Niabella beijingensis: one gene and its partner. Each later gene encodes a partner of the first gene's protein in a complex. Links are inferred from orthologs where the notes say so. Each region holds a gene or a part of one and is shown in the gene's direction. Other genes may lie near its edges. The genes, in order: K7B07_RS07605 and uvrB.

Region 1 (11,037 bases):
ACACTGTCTACCCATTTATCTGCAGGGAGATTACTGTTGTGCTGGGCCGTTGCCATAAAAGGTGCCAGACAGCAGGCCAGTAACAGCCTGCACCATCTTGAATGCTTCATGCTTTGAGATTTTTCAGTTACGATGACCACAAATGTAACTGATTCCTTGTAGAACTCGTATGCAGTCCGGTGAAAAAGGGACCGGCAGGGCTGCTCCTTCAGGGCACGAAGGCAACCGACACCTGCAATAGAAACGGGGCTGTTCTATTCCGTGTATTTATAACCTACACCGCGTACAGAATGGAAGAACTTGGGGTTGCGGCTGTCCTTTTCAAAATATTTCCGGAAGTTAAGAATGAAATTGTCGATGGTGCGGGTAGTGGGATAAACGTTATAACCCCATACCGCCTGCAGGATCTTTTCGCGGGGCACCACTTCATTTTTGTTTTCAATAAGCAGCTTCAGCAGCATCGCTTCTTTTTTGCTGAGCTGTATCTTGCCGGCATATTTGGTAACGGCTTCCTGGGCTTTAAAGTCGATGATATTATCTCCGAATGTATAGGAATTGCCTACGGTACTTTTGTCCTGGAGTTTCTGGTTTTTATTGATGAGCTTTTGTATCCGCAACAACAACTCTTCAAGGTTGAACGGTTTGGTCAGGTAGTCATCGGCTCCTTTTTTCAGTCCCAGCACTTTATCATTACTGGTGTTCTTAGCACTGAGCATCAGAATAGGCACTTCATTATTGCCGAGCCGTATGGTTTCCGCAACGGCGATGCCATCCATTTCCGGCAGCATAATATCCAGTATCACCAGGTCGAAGTATTCATTCTTTATGGCTTCTATCGCCAGTACGCCGTCAAAGGCGGAGGTAACGGCATAGCCTTCCAGTTCAAGATTCAGTTTCAACGCTTCATGAAGATTTTCTTCATCTTCTACCAGTAATATAGTAGCCGTTTTGTCTCCGTTCATAGTCTTGTTATCTTTTATCGAACTACTAGGTGTGAAATTTAACCGCAAAAGTACTCCCGTTCGGTTCATGATTTGTCACTGAAATGTCTGCATTGTGATCTTTAGCGATTTTATCACATAAATAAAGTCCCAGTCCTGTGCCCTGTTTTTTACGTGTGGCTTCATTGCCGATCCGGTAGAACTTGGTGAAGATCTTTTTCTTTTCTTCATCGGGAATGCCGGGCCCTTCATCTGTTACGGACACAACAACCGATTGCGGCTGTTTGTTCAGGCGGATGGTGATCATACCTTCCTTGGGGCTGTATTTGATCGCATTCTCAATGAGATTGTTCACCAGTATCTGCAACAGCAGCGGATCGCCTTTTATGTCTGCATCCGGCTCAATGGCTTCATCAAAGATCCTGTCATGAAATCTTTTTCTGAATGCCGCCACACAGTCGGTCAGGAGGTTGGAAAGATTCAGCTCTTCCTTGTTTATTTTATGCCCCTGGCCTTCCAGTTGTGCAGAGACCAGGATATTGTTGGTAAGGAAATGAAGCCGCGCTGTTTCTTCCAGTGTCATGGCGATCAGCTTTCTTCGCTTGTCTTCATCCAGGTTATGTTTCAGCAGGGTTTCAAGATTGAGCCGGGCCACGGCAATCGGGGTCTTTAATTCATGGGTCACTGCCATGGTAAAATTCTGCTGCTGCTGCTGGAGCCGGGCCTGCTGGGTGATGTACCTGTAAATAAACAGCGCACCGATAAGGATCAGGCCGAGGAAAACGATCCCTTCTCCGGCATATTTTACCCGGTTGCGCCGGTATTCGTCCTCCAGTTTGTAAAGTTGCTGCCGGTAGCCGGGGGAACCGGAGTCTGGATGGGCGATTTTCAGGTGCTCTATTTTTGACTGGTGCAACTGATTATTTTGCAGCTCCAGTGAAATGAACCACCATACCAGGGCCGCCAGGATATAAACCATCAGCAGGTAAAAAATGACGGTGGCCCTTCTGGAGTATTTCCTGCGTTTCTGTTCCATCATCACTGGGGTGGAGTTGTTTTTTCAATGCCCATGCCCACATTTAATATATAGGGCAGGGGATCGTCTTTCATCAACTGGGTGATCACGAACCGGTACCGGTTCTTCTTTAATGTAACGGCCGTGTTCAGCCGGATCCGGTGATCATACAGGTCATCGATATTACTGCCCGCCCAGTTGCCCGAAGGGGTAACCAACGATGCGTTGACCCTGAAGGAGTTTAACGACCGGTTGGCAGTATCTTTAATGGCAACGTTCACTACAATATTGTTATAGCGGTACTGGAGCGAATGGCGTACGATAAGGAAAAGCTGGTAGGTGGCGGTGTCTGTTACATCCAGTTCAACAACTGCCGGGGACTTTTTATTCCATTCATGTCCGGGAATATCCGCCACCCGTTCCTTTACTTCAACGTGTTTGCAGGAAATAACACCGCCGATCATTACCAAAAGAAAAACATACACGAACCGGTTCATCGGAGAACTTTTTGCAAATGTACTACTATAAGGCACATCTAGACCGGCGGAGGAGTAAAAAGGGCATTGGTGGCAGCAGTGCGCTGCTAAAGCACATTCAGCACCTGCTCTTTTGCCTTTTCCAGTTCATCCTTCATCATTACCACCAGTTTCTGTATGGCTGCATGATAGGCTTTTGATCCGGTGGTATTGATCTCCCGGCCGACTTCCTGGAGGATAAAGGAAAGCTTTTTCCCTTTGATGTCAGACGCCTCTTTAACGGTTTGCATAAAATAATCGCAATGATTTTTAAGACGCACCAGCTCTTCCGTAATGTCAATTTTTTCGATGTAATAGATCAGCTCCTGTTCCAGCCGGTTGGTATCGAAATTATCCTTTCCTACTTTTTCTTCAAGCAGCTTTACGATACCATCCCGGATCATTTCCTTACGGGAGGGATCCAGTTTTTCAACTTCGGTCTGTAAGGCTTCTATATTGCGGATACGGGTGGTGAGTTCCTCTTCCAGGATCTGTCCTTCATTTACACGATGGCGGTTCAGATCGGCAATGGCTGCTTTCAGGAGCTCAATAAAAACAGTGGTGTCTTCCTCTGTGAGTGTTTCACTGGTAGGAGTGATCACTTCCGGAAGTTTGATCAGGGCATTCAGGATATTGGATGTATCAATGTCCAGCTCTTTTGAAAGTGCAGCAAGGGAATGATAATAGGCTTTTGCCAGATCGGTATTAATGGTCACCGGTTTGGCATCGCCGGTATCTTTTAAACTGATGCTGCATTCCACACTGCCGCGGCTCAGCCCTTCCGCCAGTGTTTTGCGTATGTTGAACTCCTGTGATTTTAACAGGGCAGGCAGGCGTAACGACAGGTCAAACTGTTTGCCGTTTAAAGATTTGATGTCTACAAGGAATGTTTTATTGCCAATCGTTTTTTCAGCACGGCCAAAGCCCGTCATTGATTTGAACATAAAGTGGTTTTTGTAAAGATAAATATTCGTACCGTCTCTTTTGAAAAATAAAAAGAAGCTAAAGCGGCTGCAACAATTCCCGCAGTTCCATAAAAAAATCCCTTCGAAAGTGAAGGGATTATTTTATAAAGATGGGTTAGTAAGTATGGGAACCAAAATTTCCCACCACAATATTAATTATAATTTTGTCGATATAAAAATTATTTAGTACAAATTTTATTCACATTTTAAAACAGCCTGTGGATATGTAGGATGTGTTTGCAGCGGCGTTAACTGCAACGCGACGGTCAACAATACTCGGAGCAACACAACACTTTTTTATAGAACGGCTGAAATGTTGATGAATACAGCGTTTCAGCCGATGCGTTATCAGTTGTTATAACGACCGGAAAAAATAAAGCACCTTGTTGCCAGTTGCTATACGCTATGTTTTGACCGGAGCAATCGTTAAAAAAAACTTTTATAAATAGCCCGGAAAAATGCCGGGTATGTGAAAAACTTTGATGTTTTATGCACCAACCACCAGTTACTCCTACCTTTGAAAAAAAAGATATGCGATTCGAAAATCCTGTTCCACTGTCAGAAATTGCGCAGCTTATTGATGCCCGTCTTGTTGGTAATACAACTGCCGCAGCTACGGGTATCAATGAGATCCATCAGGTGGAAAAAGGCGATCTTGTTTTTGTAGATCATCCCAAATACTATGAGGCGGCCATTCAGTCGGCAGCAAGTTTTATCATCATTAATGCAGAACGGGAAGTGCCGGAAGAAAAAGCCTTGCTGATCGTTGACGAACCGTTTGAAGCCTACCTGAAGATCGTGGATACCTTCCGTCCTTTCCGCCCTTCCATGGAGCTGCATGCCAGCACGGTGACCCTGGGTACCAACACAGTTGTTATGCCCAATGTTTACCTGGGCAATCATGTTACCATCGGTGCCCATTGCATCATTTATCCCAATGTAACGATCATGGATCACTGCACCATCGGCGACCACGTGATCATCCAGAGCGGAACGGTGATCGGCAGTGACGCTTTTTATTATAATAAGAAAACAAACCGGGAACTGCATTATAAAAAAATGACAAGCTGTGGTACGGTCGAGATCGAGTCCGGTGTGGAGATCGGAGCGGGTTGTACGATCGACCGGGGTGTAACAGGTGTTACACGTATCGGCGCCGGAACCAAGATGGATAACCTGGTACATATCGGGCATGATACGCTGGTGGGCCGGAATTGTCTTTTTGCCGGGCAGGTGGGTATTGCCGGTGCATCGGTTATCGAAGATGAAGTGATCCTGTGGGGGCAGGTGGGCGTCAGTAAAACGCTGACGATCGGTAAAGGCGCCGTAGTTAATGCACAGAGCGGCGTGCCTTCCTCACTGGATGGCGGCCGTGCCTATTTTGGAACCCCTGTCGGACCGGCAAAGGAAAAAATGAAAGAACTGGTATGGATCAAACGGATCCCCCAGATATGGGAAAAGCTAAATAAAAGCTAATCATACTTTTAGCAAAAAACTTACGGAATCTTTTTGTACCAGCGTTCTGCTTCGTACCTTGCGCCCATGCAGGATTATTTAGCAGGATTGAATGAGCGGCAGCGAGAAGCCGTGTTACATATTGATGGCCCGTTGATGATCATTGCCGGGGCCGGCAGCGGAAAAACCAAAGTACTTACCACCCGTATTGCACACCTCATGGCCCGGGGCATCGATGCCTTTAACATCCTGGCGCTTACCTTTACCAATAAGGCTGCGCGGGAAATGAAGGAGCGGATCGAACGGATACTCGGCAACAATGAAGCGCGCAATTTATATATAGGCACTTTTCACAGTGTTTTTGCAAGAATCCTCCGGTCTGAGGCGCACCGCCTGGGGTACCCCAACAGCTTTACCATCTATGATACCGATGATGCGAAAAGCGTGGTAAAGACCGTGATCAATGAGATGCAGCTGGATGATAAACTGTACAAACCGGCTACGGTTTATAACCGGATCTCTTCTGCCAAGAATGCATTGGTAAGTCCGATGGAATACGCTACGGATTACCATATACAGCAGGAAGACCTGCGCGCCAACCGCCCGGCTATCGCAAAGATCTATGATGCCTATTGCAAACGTTGTTTTAAGAACGGTGCCATGGATTTTGATGACCTCCTGCTGAAATTTTATGAGCTGTTAAAAAGCTTTCCGGAGGTGCTCAGCAAGTACCAGCATAAATTCCGGTACATCATGATCGATGAGTACCAGGATACCAACCCGGCACAGTATGAAATTGTAAAACTGCTGGGTGCCATGCATGAAAATGTGTGCGTGGTGGGAGACGATGCCCAGAGCATTTATAGCTTCCGGGGCGCAACCATTCAGAACATTCTGCAATTTCAGAAAGACTATGACGATGTGAAAGTGGTAAAGCTGGAGCAGAATTACCGCAGCACACAAAATATCATCCATGTGGCGAATGAGGTCATCAGCAACAACAAGGCGCAGATCCCTAAGGTGCTGTTCACCGAAAATGCCCATGGCGAAAAGATCAAGATCGTCCGTACCATGACGGACAATGATGAAGGCAAATTTGTAGCGGATACCATCCAGGAGCAGAAACTGCGGAACCATTATTCGAACCGCGACTTTGCGATCCTGTACCGCACCAATGCACAAAGCCGTGCATTTGAAGAATCGCTCCGGCGGATGAACATTCCCTATACCATGTATGGAGGCATCAGCTTCTACCAGCGCAAGGAGATCAGGGACCTGGTAGCTTACCTGCGGCTGATCGTAAACAGCCGTGATGAAGAAGCCCTCAAACGGATCATCAATTACCCGGTACGGGGCATCGGAAAAACCACCATCGACCGGATATTGCTGCTGGCGAACACGCATCAGCTCACGATGTGGGAGGTGCTTGAAAAAGCGGACCAGTTTGGTTTCCGCTCGGGCACACTGAACGTGATCCAGGATTTTGTAGTAATGATCCGCAGTTTTTCCAGCATGCTGGAAAAACAAAATGCCTATGATGTGGCCTTTCATGTAGGAAAACAAACCAACCTGGTAAAAGAACTTTTTAACGATAAGAGCACCGAAGGGCTGCAGCGTTATGAAAACATACAGGAGTTGCTGAATTCTATTAAGGAATGGGTGGAAAGCCCGGACAATGAGGAAGGCGAGGTCATCGACAAAAGCCTGGGGGCTTACCTGCAGCAGATCACCCTGCTTACGGATGCCGACAATAAGGACCCCAACTCCGATACGGTAAAACTTATGACCATCCACGCGGCCAAGGGGCTGGAGTTCTCCTGTGTTTTTGCTGCGGGAGTGGAAGAACAGCTGTTTCCCAATGCCATGAGCATTAATACCCGGGAAGAACTGGAGGAAGAGCGCCGGCTGTTCTACGTGGTGGTAACAAGGGCAAAAGAAAAACTATGGATCACTTACGCAAATACCCGCTATAAATTCGGATCCCTGGTTCAGAATGAACCGAGCCGCTTTATAGAAGAACTGCCCAAAGATTATATCGACAATACCTATGCCGGTGGCGGCACCCGGATGCAAAGCTCGTATGGTTTTGGAAGCACGGGCTCTGTTTACGAGCGGATGCAGGGAGGATGGGGTGCCGGAAAAAGCGCGGCTGCTGCGGAAAATAAATACGGGCCACCGCCTTCAAAAAAAACAACACCGGAATACCTGGGCCCAAAACCTGAACCCAAAAAAGTAGTAGAGCATACTCCTTCTGCTGATTTTCAGGCCAGTGATATCAGTGAGATTGCTGCCGGACAGAAAGTGGAGCATCAGAAGTTCGGTTTCGGGGAAGTGATGCGGCTGGAAGGAAACCAGCACAATAAGATGGCAATCATCCGGTTTGACACCAACGGAGAAAAGAAAATCCTCCTGAATTATGCCCGTCTGAAAATTTTATCCTGATTTTTTTTAAAATATTAAGAAAAAGCCTTATTCTTACTCCTTGATTATTAGTCAAGTAAATTTTGCGTGTTTGTGTTTGTGGTGATTTTCGTGAAATTTATACGCGGATTGCAATAATTGGAACAAGTTTTGCCCTGAATAGACATTAACAGTTAATGCACATTCTGCGGAATGAACATGAAATCACTGAATCAAATGTTCGGATAAATTAGTCATGGAGAACGAACGGGTTATATCATTTGATGATCATGGTTGTTATTTTCTGACGCTCGAGACCATGGATCTCACCGATGTTTTTGTAAGGCCGGTGTACAAACAGATCATTGTACACACCCTCAACCATTATATTACCAGCAAGGGGCTGATTGTATATGGCTGGTGTCTGATGCCCAATAAACTGTACATCATCTGCCAGGTTCAGAAAAATGTTTCCTTTAAGGAATTAAGAACCGCTTTCATGCAGTTTACTACAGAAAAGGTAATGGAGGCGATCTCCAATGAGCCGGAAGAGCGGCAGCAATGGCTTATGGGGCATTTTCAGAAAAGCCACGGGTTCCTGGGTACACAAAAGAAACTGGAAGTATGGAAGCGTGTAAAAGAAATGCTTTCCATTGATCTTGCACGCCCGGAGATCATGGCCGAACACCTGGAGCTGATACACAATATACCCGTGCAGGAGCGTATTGTGCGGTATGCTTCTGATTTTATTTACAGCTCGGCCACCGATTACGAAACCGGGCGGGAAGGCCTGGTCAAAATCACCCGCCTGGGTGCAGTGGAGCAGGCCCTGGATGATATTGAAAACCGGAAAAGCGTATTTAAGACAAAATTTAACAGGCGCTAGAAGAATATCAGCCTTAAACAAATAATTTTGCCGGGTCCGTGAGGAGGACCCGGTTTTTTTATGGCTGTCAGGAAAAAACGAAAAAGAAAAAAGAATAAGATGTTGTCTTACCGGTGGCGGATCCTATTGTCCCTGCTTGTACTGGTAGTGTTAATCGGAGCGCTGTTTTTGCTGGACTGGAGCCGGCGGTTTGAAGTGGAAGTAAAACGTTATCCGGAATTCGGTATCGAGATCCCGGTGGATTATTCGGTTCACGGCATCGACGTGTCGCGTTATCAGAAAAATATTGATTGGGCTGAGGTGCGCGCCATGAACATCCAGAACATCCGGATCAGCTTTGCCTTTATCAAAGCTACGGAAGGGGAACGCGACCTGGATATCCAGTTCCGGCGCAACTGGAAGGCGGTCCGTAAAAACGGGATACCGGGCGGGGCCTATCATTTTTTTATTCCGTCAAAAGATCCGGTAAAACAGGCCATGAACTTTATCCGGAACGTAGCATTAAAACCCGGGGACCTGCCGCCTGTGTTGGATGTGGAACAGACCAATAACCTTTCCCCTGCCGAGATCCGGGCACGTGCAACAACCTGGCTGCGGCTGATAGAGCAGCACTATGGCGTAAAACCGGTAATTTATACCAATGCTGATTTTTATGAAAAATACCTGGGAAAATCATTTGATGAATACCCGCTGTGGGTGGCACATTACTATGAGAAGCGGAAGCCGCGGATCAAGCGCTCCTGGACCCTGTGGCAGCACAACGACGCCGGGCATGTGAACGGGATCAATGCCAATGTGGATTTCAACGTGTTCAACGGCGATTCCGTTGCCTTTCGCACCCTGTTGCTGAAGTAACAAAAGCGGGGCACCCGGTACGGTTACCTACTGCTTCGCATTGGCGTTCACATATTGGGTTACCTGTGAGATCTGCAGCTCGTTGAGCTTTGCTTTTTTTACCATCGAATTCAGGATGGGCTTCCATTCCTCCTGTGTCCAGTCGGTCACATTCTTTTCTTTATGACAGGTCGTACACTTGATCTTGTAAATGGCTTTACCGGCTACCAGGGGATTGCTGGAGCTGAAGTCCGCTGTATCAACTTTGTTACCGCTTACTGGTTCCACCGGCCGCTCGGGTATGGTGGGGGCCGCTTTGCGGGTACATCCGAAAATGATAACAGTAGCTACAACAAACGGAACTGCTAATTTCTTCATATTTTTCTGATGGGTTTCTGCAATATTAATTATATGATGTTAAAAAAATAAAAAACCTCCTGTTAAAAGGAGGAATGGTATTTCTTAAAAAGAAGAGGCCCTTATTTTTTTGCATTGGCATAAACATAAGCGGAAACCTGCTGGATCTCTTCCTTGCTCAGTTTTGCCTTTTTAGACATAGAGGCGAGAACCGGTCTTAACTCTTCGTAAGATTTGGATGCGACAGCCTTGTCCTTTGCGCCATGGCATTTTGTACATTTTGTGGTAAAGATCGTATGACCGGCATCAACCGTTGCCTGATCACTGCTGACACTGGCAGCCTCCGGGATGACGGCGTCCGTAGCTGACGGAGACGCCTTGGGCGTACAGGCAACTGCTGCAACGATCAGCATATATGCGCCTATGATTATCTTTTTCATAAATGATGGTTTTTATAAAATTAGCAATAAATAAGCCAACTTACAATTCTGTGACAATTATTTTTATGTTTTGGGATAACGCCGTTAAAATACCGGAAAACCGGTATGTTGCGAACGATCATTTTCCTGCGTTCTGAACGGTAACGTAAAATCAAACCTCCATTTATGTTATTATTTATGAAAAAACAACCGCTGACCTGCTGCCTGCTTGTTATTACCAGTTACTGTTTCAGCCAGGACAAAATTGTTACACTGCGAAAGGACACGATCGATGCCTCCATCATAAAAAACGGAAGGCATACGATTGTATACAGCATGCCCGGCGACAGCAGCGGCCGGCAATACCGGATCGATAAGCGGCAGGTACACACGATCGTTGAACAAACAGGAACGGCAGGTCCGGATCCGCAATCGTTCCGGGAGCGCGTCCGGACCCGGGTCCGGCGTCCTCCTTTTGAGCCCGGTAATAACCTGCTGGCTGCGGGTTTCAAGCGGTTTGGAGTGGACGAGGGCATTTCTGCAGTGTACCTGAGTTATGAAAGGCGTTTTTTGTATAACCGGCTCAGCGCTGCGGTTGCCCCACATGCCGGTATCGGCAGGAGCTCCTTCGGCGGAGCTGTAAGTCTGCGTTATACCCCCCATCCCTATACACGCGTTAATTTCCTGATAGGGACGGATCTTTTTCTCTGGAGTCAGGACCAGTTATACAGGGAACAGCTGGTGCTCACCGAAAAATATGTTGCCAGGTCTGTTACGGAGCGGATAACGCGCGGAGGCTTTTTGTTTGTCACGGGCTGCAAAATCAATACCGGCAACCACTGGGTACTGATCCCGGAACTGAGTGCCGGTGTGCCGTTGGGTGATGACCGGTCTTCGGTATGGAAGGATGGTGTGGAATACCACCGGGAAAGATCTTTTGCCGAGCTGATCTGGCAGGCACAGATCGCGGTCGGTTACCGGTTTTAGCCGGTTTAAATGGTTTCCCGGTTTGCTGTATAAGACCTGTATTCCCGCATCCAGTGAATCAGGCCAAAGATCACAACAAGCGTAAGAATGCCGTATTGTAAACTATAGAATTTAATTCCCTTGACGTAATATAAAATGGTGGCAGCTACATCCACCAGCAGCCAGATGATCCAGCATTCGATCTTTTTCTGGATCATGTAAAACGTGGCCAGGATGCTCATCACCATAATGAAAGAGTCGGCAAAAGGAAAAGAGCTGGGCGC
Region 2 (10,915 bases), 1.1 Mb from region 1 along the record:
AGCGCCATGGCACCCAGTTTCAGGGCCTCTTCTTTGGGCATTTCCTTAATAACAACGGGAATGTTCTCACGGATTTTTTCGTTAACGATACGCTCCACCTGGCGGATTTCCTCATCTGTGATCTTGGAAAAATGGAAAACATCAAAGCGCAGGATGTCCGGGGAAACCAGTGAACCTTTTTGTGCCACATGGGTTCCCAGTACCTGGCGTAAAGCGGCATGCAGCAAATGCGTGGCGGTATGATTGTAGGTGGTGTTCAGGCGTTTTACAAAATCCACCACCGCACCGGCTTCGGCATCGATCGCTGCCGGCAGTTTATCAACGAACTGGATGATGAGGTCATTTTCCTTTTTGGTGTCGGTCACCTGGATCGTCTCTCCCTCAAACTGCAATACACCGGTATCGCCTACCTGGCCGCCGCTTTCGGCGTAGAAGGGGGTGGTTTGCAGCACCAGCTGGTATTGTTCTTTTCCTTTTGCTTTTACCTTGCGGTATTTGGTAATCCTTGTTGGTACGTTGAGGTCATTATAGCCCACAAATGTCACGGGTACTTCTTCGTGCACCTGCTGCCAGTCTTCCGTATCCACAGCAGTTGCGGAGCGGCTGCGCGCTTTTTGCTGCTGCATCTCCGCTTCAAAACCGGCTTCGTCGATCGTAATGTTGTTTTCTGATGCGATCAGCCGTGTGAGATCAATGGGAAATCCGTAGGTATCATACAGCTCAAAAGCATCTTTACCGGAAATGGTGGTTCCTGCCGGGGCAAGATGTGCCGTGCCATCCGCACCGATCAATTCATCCATCCGTTTTAGTCCTTTTTCAAGGGTCCGTAAAAAGGATTCTTCTTCCTCTTTGATCACTTTTGCAACAAATGCTTCCTGCTGTTTTAATTCAGGGAACACCTGCTCAAACTGGCCGGCGATAACCGGCACCAGCTGGTTCAGCAGCGGCTGTTTATAATCCAGGTAAGAATAATAATAACGTACGGCGCGGCGCAGGATGCGGCGGATCACATAGCCTGCACCGGTGTTGGACGGCAGCTGGCCATCGGCAATGGTAAAGGCAATGGCCCGGATATGATCGGACAGAACACGGAAGGCGACCGCCTGTTTACTGTCGCTGAAATCATATTTTTTACCCACGATATTTTCCACCGTGCTGATGGTCCCGGAAAAAACATCGGTATCATAATTGGATGTTTTTTGTTGCAGCACCCGCACCAGGCGCTCAAAGCCCAGGCCGGTATCCACATGTTTGGCGGGCAGGGGTTGCAGGCTGCCATCCTTCAGCCGGTTGAACTGCATGAATACATTGTTCCAGATCTCGATCACCTGCGGGTGATCTGCATTCACCAGGGTCTTTCCGTCCACCTCCTGCCGTTCGGCATCCGGACGGCAATCGACATGGATCTCGGAGCAGGGACCGCAAGGGCCGGTATCCCCCATTTCCCAGAAATTATCTTTTTTATTTCCCCTGATGATGCGGTCTTCGCTGATCCATTTCTTCCATTCGGTGGCGGCCTCTTCGTCATAGGGCAGCCCTTCTTTTTCGTCTCCTTCGAAAACAGAAACATAGAGGCGGTCCTTGTCAATTTTTAATACTTCTGTCAGTAATTCCCAGCTCCAGGCGATGGCTTCCGCCTTAAAATAATCTCCAAAGCTCCAGTTGCCCAGCATTTCAAACATGGTATGGTGATAGGTATCCACCCCTACTTCTTCCAGGTCGTTATGCTTGCCGCTTACCCGCAGGCATTTTTGGGTATCGGCCACCCGCGGAAACGGGCTTTGTTTGTTACCGAGGAAATAATCCTTGAACTGGTTCATACCTGCGTTGGTAAACATCAGTGTAGGATCATTCTTTACCACGATGGGAGCAGAGGGCACGATCTCATGTCCCTTACTTTTGAAAAAGTCTAAAAAAGCCTGTCGGATCTCAGTACTGGTCATCATATAAAATCACCGTAATTAAGGCGGTGGGCTGCAAATTTAGTTGATTCAGCTGATTTGCTGCGGTGCAATAACAGCGGATGCTGCTGAGACACAGGATCTCAGAATGCTCCGCGTTGTCGTATCTCTGTGGGCTTTCCTCAATTGCTTCTTCCTTCGAAAGGATAAAATGATAATCCCAACGACAGTAAGAATCTCCTGGAGCGGACCTCACGGTTTTCATATACCGTAGGAGGATTATCATCATTGGAGCTGGCGGCCAGCGGGTTGGTAGCAAAATGCGCCCCTACATCAAATTTCATCCAGGGAAGTTTGGGGAAACCTGCCTGAAAGAGCATGCTGGGCTCAAAAAACAGCCGTCCCCTGTTTTTTATGCTGTTGTATCCCAGACGCGACTGCTCCTCTTCAGAATAGTTGGTCCGGAAACTGTTGGCGGTAAGGATCGAGAACTGCGGGGCAACAGACAAACGGGCATTCTCTGTAAAAAAGAAATTAAAGGAAGGTGTGAGCCGGTATTTGATGAAATCGAAATCAATATGACGCCGGCGCTCGGTGGGTATCCCCGTGTCAGTAGATTTGGAAGAGCCGAAACCCGCACCCAGTACCCCGTTAAAATAAACCTTTCCAGAACCGCCCATGGCAGTATAAAAACCGGCGCCTATATCGATCATCGAACGGGTATAGGTGATCTTGCTGTCGCTGTTCACATCCATAAGATCATCATTATCAAAAAGGTCTTTCTCGAACCGGCGCAAACCGGAAGCCTGGATCAGAAAATGATCGGTAATGGCATAAGCCGCCTGTATATCAAATCCCAGGCTGCGGGAAGAGCTGTTGTCGTTGCTGTCGAGGTCCAGACTGCTGAAGAGGTTATCCGGATTGGCCGCAAAGGCACCACTCAGCTTCAGATCGCCCTTCTGCCGGAAAAAAGAAGCATTGTGTACCGCAGGACTATTGATATAACGCGGATTGGTGGAGCTGCAGGAAGCAAGAAAAAAAATAACAGCAAGCGCCACAATCGGGTAAACAGGTCGGTTCATCGTTTTGATTTTAACAATTAAAATTATGGTTTTTCGATCATATTCGGCCGGATTACTGTATGTCACCCCGGGCAAACGCATCTAAATTGATAAACAGATAAAAGAAGGGCCGCGCCTCAAAAAAATTTTAAAAATGGGTTTTAGCTGCTTAAAAAGATCGAGTGAATACAGAGAGCTGTTGGCTCGGTACATAATGGGTCGTGCCGATGCCACTCTATTAAGCGAAAGTCCTGTAAAACTGTGCTAAAACACCGTTTTATAGACCAGATCGAGGCGATGCCTCTTGCTACAATTTAAATGCGTTTGCCCAGGCGTACCACCCGGCAACTGATCTTTGAAGCCGAAATGGTTATTGCCTTATCTTTAAAGACAAAAAGGATACATGGAACGGACTCTCGGAGCAAAGAAACGCATCGCGCTGGTAGCACATGACCATAAGAAAGATGAATTGCTGGAATGGGCGGTTGCCAATAAAAAAAAACTGATACAGCACTCGCTGTTTGCAACCGGAACAACGGGGACCATTTTGGAGCAGGCCCTGGGATTGCCGATTACGAAACTGTTGAGCGGGCCGCTGGGTGGCGATCAGCAGATCGGTGCCATGATCGCGGAAGCAAAGCTGGACATACTGATCTTTTTCTGGGATCCGATGGAAGCACAGCCCCATGACCCGGATGTAAAGGCCCTGCTGCGGCTATCGGCCACCTATAACCTTCCGGTGGCCTGCAACGCAGCCACTGCCGATTTTATGTTTGCAGCATCATTTATGACCACGGAGTACAAAGCGCTGCAAACGGACTATTCGACCTATTTGAAACGGAAATTGCCGGAAGTCAATTTGTAGCTGGTACAGGAGCCCGGTATCTTATCCAACATTGTATTTTTTTATATGTTATAAGAAATGGTTTTACAGGGAGCATTTTAAAAAGAGTTATTTTTTAACTTGTGCACGTAAAACATTGGATAAAGACCTCAAATCATAAATTCACATGCCGTTCAACTTACATACGCCCTTTCCTCCCGCCGGTGATCAGCCGGAAGCCATCCGCCAGCTGACGGAAGGCGTGCTGGAAGGAGAGAAATACCAGACCCTGCTGGGTGTTACCGGCAGCGGTAAGACCTATACCATGGCCAATGTGATACAGAACGTGCAGCGGCCAACACTCATCATTACGCATAATAAGACCCTGGTGGCCCAGTTGTACGGCGAGTTCCGCCAGTTCTTTCCGGATAACGCGGTGGAATATTTTGTATCTTATTATGATTACTACCAGCCGGAAGCCTATATGCCGGTGAGCGACACCTATATCGAAAAGGATCTGGCGATCAACGAAGAGCTGGATAAACTGCGCCTGCGGGCCACGACCAGTCTGCTGAGCGGCCGGAGGGACATCATCGTGGTGGCTTCGGTGAGCTGTATCTATGGTATGGGAAACCCTACCGACTATGAAAACGGGATCATCCGGATCGATAAGGGACAGACGATCTCCCGCCAGGGGTTCCTGCATGCCCTGGTGAACTCGCTCTACTCCCGCACCACGCTGGAGTTTACAAGAGGAAGCTTCCGCGTAAAGGGCGATACGGTGGACATCAACCTGCCTTACCTTGACTTTGGCTACCGCGTGACTTTTTTTGGTGATCAGATCGAGCAGATCGAAAGCATTGATGTGGTGACCGGGAAACGGATCAGCAAAATGGACAATGCCGCCATCTTCCCGGCGAACCTGTATGTTGCACCCAAGGATATGATCAACCAGGTGCTGTTTGAGATACAGGATGAGATGAATGCCCAGGTGGAATATTTTAAAGCGCAGAATAAAGTGATCGAAGCGCAGCGTTTGAAAGAACGGGTGGAATACGATGTGGAAATGATCCGGGAGCTGGGGTATTGTAATGGTGTGGAGAACTATTCGCGGTTCTTCGACCGGCGTAACCCCGGTACACGCCCGTTCTGCCTGCTGGATTATTTTCCGAAGGATTATATTACCATTATTGACGAAAGCCACCAGACCATGCCACAGATCAGCGGTATGTATGGTGGCGACCGCAGCCGGAAACTGATCCTGGTAGACTATGGATTCCGGCTGCCTTCCGCAATGGACAACCGCCCCCTGAATTTTCATGAATTTGAGAACCTGCAGAACCAGATGATCTTTGTTTCGGCTACCCCGGATAAATATGAACTGGAAAAAACAGGAGGGGTCATCGTGGAACAGGTGGTACGCCCGACGGGATTGCTGGATCCTCCCATCGAAGTGCGGCCCAGTGTCAATCAGATCGACGACCTGCTGGATGAGATTGATAAAACAGTGAAAAAAGGCGACCGCGTTTTAGTGACCACCCTGACCAAGCGCATGGCGGAGGAAATGGACAAATACCTGCACCGCATCAATATCAAATCCAAATACATTCACAGCGAGGTGGATACGCTGGACCGGGTGGAGATCCTGCGCCAGCTGCGCCTGGGTGAAATTGATGTACTGGTAGGGGTGAACCTGCTGCGGGAAGGCCTGGACCTTCCGGAGGTAAGCCTGGTGGCCATACTGGACGCCGATAAGGAGGGGTTCCTGCGCAATGAAAAATCGCTGACACAGACGGCGGGCCGTGCTGCACGTAATGTCGACGGAAAAGTGATCTTTTATGCGGATGTAATGACCGGCAGCATGCAGCGGACGATCGATGAGACCCTCCGCAGGAGGGAGAAACAGATCGCCTATAATATAGAACACGACATTACTCCGCGCACGGTGAAAAAATCCAAGGAACAGGTGTTCAAACAGACATCGGTGCTCGACATCAAAGGCTTTGATGAAAAAGATAAATACGCCATTGGCTTTGATGAGGAGCTGGTAACGGTAGCCGCAGAAGATGCAGCTGAGTACAAGACCATTCCCCAGGTGGAGAAGGCCATTACCCGGACCAAAAAAGAAATGGAAAAGGCGGCAAAAGACCTCGACTTTATGGAAGCCGCGCGTTTGCGGGATGAAATGTTCCGTTTAAAAAAGGAGCTGGAGGAGATGAAGTGATAAAGGGGCCTGATCTGCTTCACTAAAGCGTTAAAAACAATACATCATGCTGAACAGTACTTTCCTGCTGCGTTTTGCGGTCTCCGTTATTTTACTGGTGCACAGCGTACCCGGCATGTTCGACGGCGGGGTCAATGGGTTTGGACTTTATCTGAACGAAAGTGGTTTTGCACCCCTGGGCGTGCCGCTTGCCTGGGTCATCAAATTATCGCATATCGGAGCCGCTGTTTGTCTTCTTATGAATAAATGGGTGACGATAGCCTGTAGTATTACCATTCTTATCCTGGTCATGGGTATTATCATGGTGCATTACAAAGAAGGATGGTTTGTTGTAGGCGGCGGCAGGAACGGCATGGAGTTTAATTTTCTGCTGATCTTCGTATTGCTGGCGATCCTGTTTCCCGGGGGGATCGGCGCTTTCAGAAAACAAAAATCCTGAATACCAGATAAAGAATTCACTGTTAAATCCGGAGCGGTATTATAAGATGCTGCTCCCTGTTGGCCGGGTTCCTGCCTCATACATTTTATTAGTTGGTAAAAAGTATTTCTTCTTTTATGCAGATCATCTTATCCGGAGTAACGGTTGACATAGAATTACATGCTGTGCACATTCACAATGATGAGGCATTGTGGCAACTACTGCGCCGGGATCCGGAACGGCATACGGAACTGCTGGCAGAAGAAATATTACGGGCGTATGAAGCACAATACCACCGCAAACTGGAGATCGCTCCTGACTCTTTTGTTGTAGAGATCTGGGGGCATATATATATAGAGCAGTTTGCAGGCTATATTGCCCGGCTGACGGATCTGAAACTGGTCCGGAAGCTCCTGTATCCTGTTCAGAAATATTGCGCGGTGATCGATTGCGGAGAGAAAGAGCATGATACCAACCGCTGGTTCTGGGACCTGTTAGCACCATTCAAAGCCACGATCGGCGGATGGTTGCCGGATGGCGAAAAAAAGGAATAAGATCAGCCGGATGGTTGATGGTCTGAACTGCCGCAAGATGCTTCGCCCCGGCAATCAAAAAAAAGGGGCACCAGATAACTGATACCCCTGTCTTTTCACTTCTTACTCCTTCCCTTACTCAATCACTTTGATCTCCGTCCGGCGGTTGAGCTGATGCTGCTCTTCACTGCAGGGAGTATCATTGCCGCAATCGTTCAGCAGGTGTGTTTCACCATAGCCCCGGGCTTTTAACCGGTCTGCTGAAATGCCTTTGCCGACAAGGTACCGCACCGCCGATTCTGCACGTTTACGGGAAAGGGTCATGTTGAAGGCATCACCACCACGGCTGTCCGTATGCGATGACAGTTCTATTTTAATCGTGGGATTTTCCTGTAATGCCTGCACCAGGTTATCCAGTACCATTGCGGCATCCGGGCGGATATCCGACTTGTTGTAGTCATAATAAATATCTTTCAGGACGATCGAGGCATCTTTTTTCAATTCCATTACTTCCAGTGCCAGGTTCACGTAGATCACCTCACTCCGGTTCAATCCCTTGGTGGTCACCTTTTCCCGGTTGGAGAAATAACCTTTGTTCTGGGCGATCACATTATAGTCGGTATTCTGGTCCAGCTGGTAGTTGAACCGGCCGATGGAGTCGGAGGTCTGCTGTTCGGCGCTTCCTTTGCTGACATTGGTAAGCGAGGTCTGGATAAAAGGCAGCGGCGTCATATCCGCCTTATTGATGGTTTTCCCTGCGAGGGTGAACCGGATATCATTGTGGATCAGTTCCCGGTAGATAGTGACGGCCGGTGCCGAAAATTCGGCAATGGCTACACTCGCATCGGTTGTTTTGATCCCGTTCTTGATCCCCGTGATCTGATAGTTACCCGCAGGCAGCGCTTTTTGCAGGGGAATGCTGCCGTCCTCCATCGTCATGGTCTCGATAATGGATTCATCGCCCTCTTTTTCAATTTTAATATTTACCCCATCCAGTGGTTTGCCTGTTGGTTTGTCGATCACTTTTACCGCAAGGTTCTTCTCCGCCGGCGCCACCACCACCGGGGCTTCCGGAATTTCGGGTACCGGTGCCGGCCGCTTTTTGCCAAACCATATTTTCAATCCGAGACTGGCACTTAAGAATCCAAGATTCTTTTTTTCCGTATAGGGGTTGGTAAATGCATATTTATCACTATAGGGCTGATCCCGCTGTACCGTGGGATCGTCTTTTAACGGGATGGTTCTGATCACCCCGCTGGCGGTGCCATCCGATGCGCTCTGGCCCTTCATTTCAGGCGAAGGGATGTACCAGTAATCAACACCCAGCGATAGCGAGGCTTTTGGTGAAAAGAAGAACTCCAGGCTGGCTCCGCCCCGGGCAAGGAACTGCATCTTGTTCTTTTCTTTGATATCCACAGGACTGGCGGCCCCGCTGGCTTTATAGGCATCAAAAAAGGCGCTGCTCATGCCGTATTTTTCATAATTGCCTTCCACATTAACCGTGGCTGTACCTGTTGTAGGGCTCCCGGCCGCAGCAGCAGCCCTTGCTGCAGGGGCTGTGGATACCAGCGTGTTATTGATACTGTAGGTATAACTGTCGGGTGAGGCCCCGTTCCCTTTAAGGTAATAATAACCAAAGCGGCTCATTGCAACCCCGCCCTGCGCATAAACGGAGCCTTGCAGCTTTTGCCGGCCAAACCAGAGCCGCGGTCCGGTGAGTGCGTAGTAGCCTTTAAAATCTTTAACAGCGGTTACCTGCTGTGTGTTTTCCGGAAAATTGAAATACTGGCCGCGGGCCTGACCCGAATCCAATGCATTCTGAAACTGACCGGAGCTGCCCATGCTTCTCAGTACATCCTCTGCGGCTGCGGAGTAGCTGCGGATCTGTGGATGGTCCCTTTTAATGTTGAGCATACCCACCGCCAGCTCCCATCCGAAGGCATTTTTTCTCCAGCCACCATTCACTTCGGCAAACAGACCGCTTCCCAGGTGGTAGAGCGGATTGTCGTAAAGGGATTTGTTTTTTAAAAGGTATCCCCCGCGGATGCCCGCATAAAAACCCGTTTGATACAAAGGATAACCCGGGTCATCGGTGCTGGCCGTGCTGGTGATCGTATCGTTCTGGGCAAATACGGATGGAACAGCAGTTAAAAAGCAGATGAGGAAAAGCAGTAATGTTCTCTTTTTCATGGTAGTTTAAATACGTTGATGATAGATTGAGGTCAGATTTGCGGTAAATATAGCCGAAATGCCGCATGTATAAAAACCTGTTTCAAAAGCACCGTAGCCGGAACCCCCTATTTCGGCGATTGACCGGCCCCGGGGAAACGGATAATTTTACAGGGTCAGATAAAAATTGTAAAGGATGAAGGCAAAACCAGCAATACTGCTCCTGTTATTATTGATCTGTAATAACAGCCGTGCACAATGTAAGTACTATTTTTTTCAGAATAATAAAACCATTACCCTGGGCATCTTTGGCAAAAACGGCAGCCAGGATGGGAAAGTAGTGTACAAAACAACAGGTGTTTCGCAAAAAGACGGAGCGACGGTTGCCACCATCAGCGCTGCATTCTATGATAAAAAGAACAAACCCGGAGGCAATGCCGTTTCAGAAGCGGAGTGCCGGGAAGGAATGCTGCTGGTGGATATGAAAATGATGCTGTCGCCCCAGCAGAGCAGCCAGATGCGGGAAACCAGGGCAAAAGGAAAGGGATTTTTTCTGGAGTACCCTTCCGGGCTTTCGGAGGGGCAGGAACTGCCGGACGGAAATTTTGAGATCGATATGGAACTTTCCGGCGGGGTACCCGTATCCATGAAAGTGGACATCATAAACCGTAAAGTACTGGCACGGGAAAAAGTAACCACACCTGCCGGCACATGGGAGGCCTATAAGATCAGCTACACCTCTAATATGGTGATGAACATGGGATTTTCGGTCCCCATAAAAATGCAGATGACCGAATGGTTTGTCCCCGAATTCGGATTTGTAAAATCAGCGTCCAGGTTTGGAAGGACGGAGCTGCTTTCTATCGAATAAACAGCAGGATACCTGCGACTGCCGGCAGGAGTTCTTTCCGGCGAAAGCCGGAGGAAATAACGTCAAATAGCCGATCTGAAACCCGAAATCCCTACCTTAGCGGTATGGAGAAAAAGTTGTTTTTGTTAGATGCCTATGCGCTTGTCTTTCGTGCGTATTATGCGCTGATCCGCAGTCCCAGAATTACCAGTAAGAACAAAAATACCAATGCCCAGTTCGGGTTTACCAATACGATTGTAGAGCTGATCACCAAACAGCAACCCACCCATATGGCCGTTTGTTTTGATACGCATGAGCTGACCGAACGGCACACCGATTTTGCAGATTACAAGGCCAACCGGCAGGAAACACCGGAGGATATCCTGATCGCTGTTCCGGATATCAAGCGCATCATCAAAGGGTTTAATGTTCCTGTCATTGAGGCTCCGGGATATGAGGCAGATGATATCATCGGCACACTGAGTAAAAAAGCGGCTGAAGCCGGTTATGATGTGTACATGGTCACCTCCGACAAGGACTATGGCCAGCTGGTTTCGGATAAAATAAAAATATACAAACCCGGCTACCAGGGCGGCGATGTGGAGATCATGGGGCCGGAACAGGTTTGTGCCAAATGGAATATAAAGAATGTATCTCAGGTGATTGATGTACTGGGACTGATGGGGGATGCCGTGGATAATATCCCCGGGATCGTCGGTGTGGGCGAAAAGACAGCAGCAAAACTGCTCGCAGAATATGAAACCCTGGAGAACGTGGTTGCCAATGCCGAAAATATAAAAGGAGCACTGGGTAAAAAAGTACAGGAAGGAAAAGAGATGGCCATTCTTTCAAAAAAACTGGCGACCATCATTACCAATGTACCTGTTGAATTTCATGAAGAGGACTTCCAGTTAAAGGACTGGAATAAGGAAGAGC

What was found.
Region 2: the proteins of K7B07_RS07605 (region 1) and uvrB are in contact, whole or in part, in a crystal structure (PDB 7EGT), measured with the Thermus thermophilus proteins. The link is inferred for Niabella beijingensis from one-to-one orthologs. Residues at the interface, in WP_096412145.1 of Thermus thermophilus: His654, Arg656, Phe657, Gln666, Asp668, Glu669, Lys680, Arg681, Leu682, Ser683, Lys685, Tyr686, Ala687; in WP_096411307.1 of Thermus thermophilus: Glu23, Leu25, Arg26, Asp27, Gly28, Glu29, Arg30, Phe31, Arg55, Glu326, Asp327, Phe328, Glu379, Ser382, Gln383, His398, Gly400, Arg401.

The regions. Positions count from the first base shown.
Region 1 is NZ_JAIQDI010000001.1:1,806,471-1,817,507, reverse strand. The notes cover bases 4,560-7,639. They hold K7B07_RS07605 (ATP-dependent helicase), read left to right. Parts: upstream 4,560-4,945; coding sequence 4,946-7,333; downstream 7,334-7,639. Other genes in these bases: K7B07_RS07600 (hypothetical protein), read left to right, coding at 7,548-7,639; K7B07_RS07610 (UDP-3-O-(3-hydroxymyristoyl)glucosamine N-acyltransferase), read left to right, coding at 4,560-4,912. Outside these bases: K7B07_RS07635 (serine hydrolase domain-containing protein), read right to left, coding at 1-110; K7B07_RS07630 (response regulator transcription factor), read right to left, coding at 255-962; K7B07_RS07625 (sensor histidine kinase), read right to left, coding at 988-1,980; K7B07_RS07620 (gliding motility lipoprotein GldH), read right to left, coding at 1,980-2,453; K7B07_RS07615 (YicC/YloC family endoribonuclease), read right to left, coding at 2,540-3,415; more of K7B07_RS07610, read left to right, coding at 3,968-4,559; more of K7B07_RS07600, read left to right, coding at 7,640-8,177; K7B07_RS07595 (glycoside hydrolase family 25 protein), read left to right, coding at 8,277-9,032; K7B07_RS07590 (c-type cytochrome), read right to left, coding at 9,060-9,389; K7B07_RS07585 (c-type cytochrome), read right to left, coding at 9,491-9,808; K7B07_RS07580 (hypothetical protein), read left to right, coding at 9,974-10,774; nicotinamide riboside transporter PnuC, read right to left, coding at 10,780-11,037. UniProt on the Escherichia coli protein: A helicase with DNA-dependent ATPase activity. Unwinds DNA duplexes with 3'-5' polarity. Translocates on single-stranded DNA with 3'-5' polarity. Initiates unwinding more efficiently from a nicked substrate than double-stranded DNA.
Region 2 is NZ_JAIQDI010000001.1:2,904,435-2,915,349, forward strand. What follows is about bases 3,533-6,490. They hold uvrB (excinuclease ABC subunit UvrB), read left to right. Parts: upstream 3,533-3,972; coding sequence 3,973-6,009; downstream 6,010-6,490. Other genes in these bases: K7B07_RS12160 (methylglyoxal synthase), read left to right, coding at 3,533-3,827; K7B07_RS12170 (DoxX family protein), read left to right, coding at 6,056-6,448. Also shown: alaS (alanine--tRNA ligase), read right to left, coding at 1-1,946; K7B07_RS12155 (hypothetical protein), read right to left, coding at 2,084-2,983; more of K7B07_RS12160, read left to right, coding at 3,366-3,532; K7B07_RS12175 (hypothetical protein), read left to right, coding at 6,565-6,981; K7B07_RS12180 (OmpA family protein), read right to left, coding at 7,096-9,150; K7B07_RS12185 (TapB family protein), read left to right, coding at 9,326-10,000; polA (DNA polymerase I), read left to right, coding at 10,105-10,915. UniProt on the Escherichia coli protein: The UvrABC repair system catalyzes the recognition and processing of DNA lesions. A damage recognition complex composed of 2 UvrA and 2 UvrB subunits scans DNA for abnormalities.